Regions from separate parts of the Sorangium sp. So ce204 genome, predicted to be linked through region 1. Evidence: predicted binding sites of a transcription regulator. Region 1 holds the regulator's gene; the other holds the start of a gene.
The links. Region 1 encodes HrcA, which represses chaperone genes, less so after heat shock. Its sites were predicted from a motif close to GNTAGCACTCNCCNNNGGNGAGTGCTANC; they were not measured.
Positions count from the first base shown of each region.

Region 2: the regulator HrcA is predicted to act here: its motif matches at 2,127-2,155, upstream of groES (co-chaperone GroES).

Region 1 covers NZ_CP150317.1:13,816-17,576, forward strand. The annotation lists gene WMF22_RS00040 (hypothetical protein) at 1-13, opposite strand, end outside; gene WMF22_RS00045 (hypothetical protein) at 84-878, opposite strand; gene hrcA (heat-inducible transcriptional repressor HrcA) at 1,236-2,279, shown strand; gene WMF22_RS00055 (RluA family pseudouridine synthase) at 2,272-3,231, opposite strand; gene WMF22_RS00060 (response regulator transcription factor) at 3,531-3,761, shown strand, end outside.
Region 2 covers NZ_CP150317.1:8,687,968-8,691,728, reverse strand. The annotation lists gene groL (chaperonin GroEL) at 68-1,696, opposite strand; gene groES (co-chaperone GroES) at 1,730-2,020, opposite strand; gene WMF22_RS32365 (hypothetical protein) at 2,503-3,078, shown strand; gene WMF22_RS32360 (hypothetical protein) at 3,078-3,743, shown strand.

The sequences.
Region 1 (3,761 bases):
TTCGTGCGGGCACGCGGGCTAACATAGCGGGTCGACCTCGGAGGGAGAGCGGGTTTGCGCGCGGGGGGACGGCCCCTCCCGGATCAGCGCACGAGATGCCATTGGACGCCGGGGGTCACCTCGAGATGCAGGTGATTTTTGTGCGCCCGGTCGTAGTTGGGCGTGAGGATCGACGTGAAGATGTGCTGGTCCAGGGCCTCGCACACGATGGATCGCAGCTCTCGCGCCGCCGCGTCCGCTGGAGGGCCGCTGCCCGCCCCCTTGCCGGCCCGGCGGGGCCGCCCGGTCGGGCCGGCGCCCTCGCCGCAGACCGGCGCGCCGCGCCTGCCGACGAAGTCGCGCTCCACCTCGAGCCAGTCCTCCGCGAACCCGCCGCCGACGCGCTCCTTGATGAACCTGTAGGGGTCGATCGCGAGCCCGCCGGGGTGCCTCGTGGCGAGCCTGCCCTCGGGCCACATCCTGGCCGGAGGCCGCCAGGCCGAGAACATCAGCACCTCGTCGATGTCGTGCGCGCGGAGGATCCGGCTGAAGTCCGAGAGCGCGAGCGCGAGGCGGCAGTCGAAGACGTCGTGCGGGTTTCCCGCGCGTTGATGGGCCGGCAGCGCCGTCCGGTAGAGGACCCCGCCGACCCCCTGCATCAACCGCACCGGAGCGAGCACGCCCGGCGCGCGCTGCACCGGCTGGAACGCGATCTTCCGCTGCGTGAGCGCCGCACGGCATTGCTCCGCGCTCATGGCCGCGTAGCGCGCCGACGGGTGCTTCGCCCAGTCCTGGTGGTACCTGACCTTCGGCTTGCCCTGCGCGCTCGGCGCGGCGGCGAGGGGGCCGAGCGCGAGGGCGAGCGCGCAGGCAGCGGCGGCGTGGCGTGCAGGCGGCATCGTTGCGGTACATCCTCGTGCGAAGCAAGGCAGGCCGACCCTCTCGGGGGGCCAAGTGATCACGTGCACGTGTATCGAGGTGATCGAGATGATCGAGGTGGCCGAGTGGCCGGCCGCGCCGCCATCCGGCGGAGCGGGGCCCCCCGTGCGCGGGGTGGCTGCTGCCCGATCCTACCGCGACATTTGACCGGGCCGCGCGATCCCCTCAAAATGGGTCGCATGCGTGTCCGTGGGTCAAGCGCCCGCACGCGCAGCTTGACGTACGGGAGCGAAGGTCCGGCCCGCATGGCTTCCCGGTCCGGGCGGTCCCTGTCCAGGTAGCCACGGCGGCGCGCTTGTACGCTGCATGCAACTGACATGGGTGATCTTTCCAACCGAGCTCGAAAGATCCTTTTCGCCGCGGTCACCGAGTTCATTGCAACGGGCGACCCAGTTGGCAGCAGGACGCTCGCCCGGAAGTACGGGCTGGATCTCTCGGCTGCGTCGATCCGCAACGTGCTCGCCGACCTCGAGGAGGCCGGGTACCTCCACCAGCCGCACACCTCTGCCGGGCGGATCCCGACCGACCGCGCGCTCCGGCTGTTCATCGACGCGCTCGTCGAGCTCCGGTCGCTGTCGCCCGAGCAGCAGGCCGAGCTGAGCGCCAGGTTCACCGAGATCTACGCGGGGGCGAACGATCCGCTCCGCGAGACCGGGCGCTACCTCTCGGAGCTGTCCGGCGCCGCGGCGGTCGTCGCGGCGCCGCGGGCGGAGCTCCGCGCCCTCGCCCAGCTGCGCTTCATCCCGACCAAGCCCGGGCAGCTGCTCGCGGTGCTCGTCTTCACCGACGGCTCGGTCGCGAACCGCTTCATCTCGGCCGACGAGACGATCAACGAGGGCGAGCTCACCCGGATCCACAACCTGCTCACCGACGTCATCGAGGGGCGCACCCTGGGCGAGATCCGGGACCTGTTCGCCCGCCGCCTCGCGGACGAGCGCCTCCAGATCGACGCGCTGAGGCGCCGCGCCTTCGAGCTCGGCAGCAAGGCGACGGCCGACGTGACCCCGCGGAGCGAGGTCGTCATCGAGGGGCAGAACCGCCTGATCGATCTGCCCGAGTACGCCGACGTCGACCGGCTCAAGAAGCTGATGAAGGCGCTCGAGGAGCGCGAGGAGCTCGTCGATCTGCTCGACCGGACGCTCGCCGCCGGCGCGGGCGAGGTCACCGTGTTCGTCGGCAGCGAGGCGGGCGACCTTGGCGGAGGCCAGCTCAGCCTCGTCGCCGCGCCGTACATGGAGAACGGCCGCGTCGCCGGGACCGTGGGCGTGCTCGGCCCGACGCGGATGGACTACGCGAAGGTCATGCCGCTCGTCGACGCCACGGCCGCGGCGATGACCGAGGTCCGCGGCAAGGTCAAGTAGCGCCCTTCCGCTGCGGCGCGCGGAGCCGCTCGAGCACGTCGTCGAAGTCCGGGGGCGGCGGCGCCTGGAAGCGCATCGGCCGGTCGTCGGCCGGGTGGTCGAAGCCGAGCTCGGCCGCGTGGAGCATCAGCCGCGCGGCCGGGACCCTCGTGCCTCGGTAATTCCGCACGTAGACGGTCTCGCCGACGAGCGGGTGCCCGGCCTCCGCGAGGTGGATGCGGATCTGGTGCGTGCGTCCCGTCTCGAGCCGGCATGCGACGAGCGTCACGCCCCCGGCGCCGGCCCCCTCCGGCGGCCCTCGGAGCACCTCGATCGGCTCCACGTGCGTCACCGCGAGCTGCCCCTCGCGCCGCCCGTCTCGCGCCGAGCCGCGCAGCCCGTCGCCCCGATCCTCGACGAGGTAGCTGCGGTAGGTGCCGCGCGGGACGGCGCCGTGCGCGAGCGCCAGGTACTGCCGGTGCATCGCGCGGACGCGGAGCTGCTGCGCGAGGTGCTTCTTCGCGGCGAGCGTCCGCGCGAAGACCAGCAGCCCGCTCGTCCCCTTGTCGAGGCGCTGCACAACGCCGAGCGGCGCGCGCCCGCGCAGGCGGTCGCGCCTGGCCAGCACCTCGCGCACCAGCGCGTCGAGGGTCGCGGCCTGCTCCGCGGGGGCCTCGTCGCCGTACGGGATGGTGCTCACCCCGGCGGGCTTGTTCACCACGACGACGCTCGCGTCCGCGTAGACCACGAGCTCGCCCTCGAGCTTGCGCCGCCGCACCGTCTCGGGCCTCGGCGCGTGCAGGCGGACCTCGATCAGCTCCCCGCCGAGCACCCGCCGGCGGGCGCTCGTCGCCACCGCGCTCCCGACCAGCACCTTGCCGGTCTCGATCAACCGGCGCGCGTCGGACCACGAGACCTCGGCCAGCGCACGGACGGCCCCGTCCAGCGGGCGCCGATCCAGCTCGGCGGGCACCGTCCAGCGGCCATCCTGCGGAGGCCGCACCTGGGCGGCCGGGTGGACGCCGGTCGTTTCGGCGGATTTGTCTTCGTGGCTCGGCGGAGTGGCGGGTCGGAGCGGACGCATGTAGAGCTCACCGGGGCGCCTCGGCTCCGCCCACCAGCGTGGGACCGGGCTCTACCGGCGCGGAAAAACGCGCCTCCGCGGGGCCCGCGGGGGCGAATTACACCGCGAATGTTGACACATCGCGCGACGGGGGCCGAAGATATCCAGAGCCGTCATCGCTTTCTCGCCATCTGAGAGGAGACCCGTTCGTGGCCAGCACCCTTCTCGCCGTAGACGACAGCGTGACCATGCGCAAAGTGCTCGAAATCACCTTTGCGGGTCAGGATTTCCGCGTCGTGACGGCGAGCAGCGCCGACGCTGCGCTGCAGAAGCTCAAGAGCGATAAACCCGACCTGGTGATCGCCGACGTCACGCTCGAGCCGAAGAACGGCTACGAGCTGTGCAAGGCGATCAAGCAGGCCTCACCGGCGACGCCCGTC
Region 2 (3,761 bases), 4.7 Mb from region 1:
GCCGACTTCCTGAGGAGGAAGTCGGCCCTCGCCCGCCGGGCTTAGCGGTCAGCGCGGCGCTCCGCGATCAGAAGTCGTGGCCGTGGCCCGCGTGGGCGCCACCAGCCGCCGCCTTCTCCTCCTTCGGCCGCTCAGCGATGAGCGCCTCGGTGGTGAGCATCAGGCTGGCGACGCTGGCCGCGTTCTGGAGCGCCGACCGGACGACCTTGACCGGATCGATGACGCCCATCTCGAGCAGGTTGCCGTAGTCGCCCGACGCCGCGTTGTAGCCGTACGAGTCCTTGCCGTCGCGCACCTTCTGCACGACGATCGAGCCCTCTTCCCCGGCGTTGGCCGAGATCTGGCGGAGGGGCTCCTCGATGGCGCGGCGGATGATGTTCACGCCGAACCGCTGCTCGTCGTTGACCTTGAGCTTCTCGAGCGAGCTCTGCGCGCGGATGAGCGCCACGCCGCCGCCCGGGACGATGCCCTCCTCGACGGCCGCGCGGGTCGCGTGGAGCGCGTCCTCGACGCGGGCCTTCTTCTCCTTCATCTCGGTCTCGGTCGCGGCGCCGACCTTGACGACCGCGACGCCGCCCACGAGCTTCGCGAGCCGCTCCTGGAGCTTCTCGCGGTCGTAGTCGCTCGTCGTGTTCTCGATCTGAGCGCGGATCTCCTGCTGCCGGGCCTTGATCTTGTCCTTCTTGCCCTGGCCGCCGACGATCGTGGTGTTGTCCTTGTCGATGAGGACCGTCTTCGCGCGGCCGAGATCGCTGATCGTGACGTTCTCGAGCTTGAGGCCGAGCTCCTCCGCGATCACCTGGCCGTCCGTCAGGGTGGCGATGTCCTTCAGCATCTCCTTGCGGCGGTCACCGAAGCCCGGCGCCTTGACGGCCGCGCAGTGCAGCGTGCCGCGGAGCTTGTTCACGACGAGGGTCGCGAGCGCCTCGCCCTCGACGTCCTCGGCGATGATGAGGAGCTGCTTCTGGCTCTTGGCGATCGCCTCGAGCACCGGGAGCAGGTCCTTCATGTTGGAGATCTTCTTCTCCGAGATGAGGATGTAGCAGTCCTCGAGGTTCGCCTTCATGGCCTCGGGATCGGTCACGAAGTACGGCGAGAGATAGCCGCGGTCGAACTGCATGCCCTCGACCACGTCGAGGGTCGTGTCGGCGCTCTTGGCCTCCTCGACCGTGATCACGCCCTCCTTGCCGACCTTCTCCATGGCGTCGGCGAGGAGCTTGCCGATCGTCTCGTCGCCGTTCGCGCTGATCGTGCCGACCTGCGCGATCTCCTTCGCGTCCTTGGTCTGCTTGGCGGAGCTGCGGAGGTGCTCGACGATCGCCTCGACCGCCTTGTCGATGCCGCGCTTGATCTCCATCGGGTTGTGCCCGGCCGCGACGAGCTTGGAGCCCTCGCGGTAGATCGCCTGGGCGAGCACCGTCGCGGTGGTCGTCCCGTCGCCGGCGATGTCGCTCGTCTTCGAGGCGACCTCGCGGACCATCTGGGCGCCCATGTTCTCGAAGCGGTTCTCGAGCTCGATCTCCTTGGCGACCGTCACGCCGTCCTTGGTGACCGTCGGCGAGCCGAAGCTCTTCTCGATGACGACGTTGCGCCCCTTCGGGCCGAGGGTGACCTTGACCGCGTCGGCGAGGGCGTTGACCCCCGCGAGGATCATGCTGCGGGCGGACTCGTTGTAGATGATTTCCTTGGCTGCCATGGTGTCTCTCCTAAGTTCCTTCTGTCGCCCGCGTCACTTCTCGATCACGCCGAGGATGTCGTCCTCGCGGAGGATGAGGTGCTCCTCGCCGTCGATCTTGACCTCGGTGCCCGAGTACTTGCCGAAGAGGACGCGATCGCCCTCCTTGACGTCGAGCTTCCGCACGGTACCGTCCTCGGCGACCTTGCCGTTGCCGACGGCGACGACGGTCCCCTCGATCGGCTTCTCTTTCGCGGTGTCGGGAATGTAGAGACCTCCCTTGGTCTTCTCTTCTTCCTTCACGCGCTGAACGATCACGCGGTCCTGGAGCGGTCGAATCTTCATCTTTGCAAGTCCTCCGGGGACGAGCGCCGCGTCCCACGAACGGCGGACCCAGCCGGCGCAACGGAGCGCGCCGGAAGGCCCCCTACGATTGCAGTCTGGGCACTTTGCTAGCACTCACCTGTGGCGAGTGCTAGCGAGCGCGCGGAAGATAGCCACCCCCTGGAGGGTGTCAAGAGTGGCCCCAGGCCGGCACTTTGCGCGTTGGCAGCCAGGCGCGGAGGTGGCTGTAAGTTCTGGAGATCGCAGGGGAAGGTGCGTTGCGCAAGGCTGGGCCCGGCGGAGCCCCTCGGCTAAAATGCCCTTATGAGGGCAAAGCTGCGGCAGCACAGTGACGCGATGCCCTCAGGGCCTCCAGCCCGAGGGAGGCCGTCAGGACGTGTCTGGTTGACCTGAGCGCGCGGTGGCCCGGGTTACGTCGGTATCCAGGGCACCCGCATAAGTGAGGTGCCGCTGTGAGCCAAGCGATCTCTCTCTCCCCGAGCATGACCCGCTATTTCCAGGAGGTTGTGGACGAGGCGCTCCGAGTTCGGAACGTCGCTGCCACCGAGGCGGCGTCGAGCTACCTCGTCGGTCTGCTCTGTGCTTTTGCTCACCCGGACGAGCATGCCGAGTCTGCCTTCAACCAGCCCCTGACCTTTCTTCTGCGCGACGCGCTGGAAGCCTCCGGAGCCGAGCGTTTCCAGCGGCTGCGTAACCTGGGAGACAGCGTGCTCTACGTGGTCGGCTTCTTCGGCGGCCACATCGAGCTGAAGGGGGTCGATCGCGGCTACGTGGTCGGGGTCGGGTCGACCGCCTACCACCATGCGGCCGCTATGCTGCGCCTCAATGCGCGCGTCGGCCAGGGGCCCGATGTTCTTTCGGAGATGGCTGAGAAATTCGAGCGGTTCGTGAGCGTCCTGAACGATGTGGCCGACGGTACGCTCGCGTCGGGGGCTCGGGACGAGCGCTCGGTGCTCCGGCTGTACGAGCGCTGGGTTCGTACGGGATCGAGCCGCCTCGCGGATGAGCTCGGGGCACGAGGGCTCGTGCCGAGCCGTGGTACGGGCGGGCTCAACTGATGCAGGGGGCGACCTTCCCGTCCCGGATCCAGCAGCACCTGGCGCGCACGTATGCGCTCGATGACGCGCCCGCGGTCGACGATTTCATCCGGCTGACGGACGGGAGCGCACGCGAGGCGCTGCTGATCCGGCACGCCGACGGGGATATCGAGATCGCGCTGCACCTGCCCCGCCGGGCGATCACGCGGGGGCGAGAGCGGACGTTCGACGAGATCTGCCAGATCGTCGAGGGCGTGAGCCACTTCCTCTATGTGGCCGAGCGGGCCCGCAGGGAGCTGCCGGCGACCCAGCTCGAGCTCGAGCTCCAGGCCGAGGTCGACAAATACGTGCTGCTCGTTCATGGCGATCTGGCGGACGAGGTCGAGCCGCCAGGCCCGCCGCTCCGGCGCCGCCACGAGGCGGCCCCACCGGGGGCGGGGCGCTTCGAGCCCGAGCGCGCCGCGCGGATCCGCGCCCATCTCTTCGAGCGGGTCACCTTCATGGATCCACCGGGCACGGAGACCGGTGATCGCTACCGGATCGCGAACGATCTGGCGGCGCGGTTCGCGGGCCGACTCGAGTCCGAGTTTGCCCGCCACGGGCGACATGCCGAGCTGCTCGCGGCGCTGCGACGCTTCTATGCGGCGGGGCAGACGGAAAAGATCGCCCTCGCGCGCGCCGCGTGAGCGCATCCTCCCGAACGC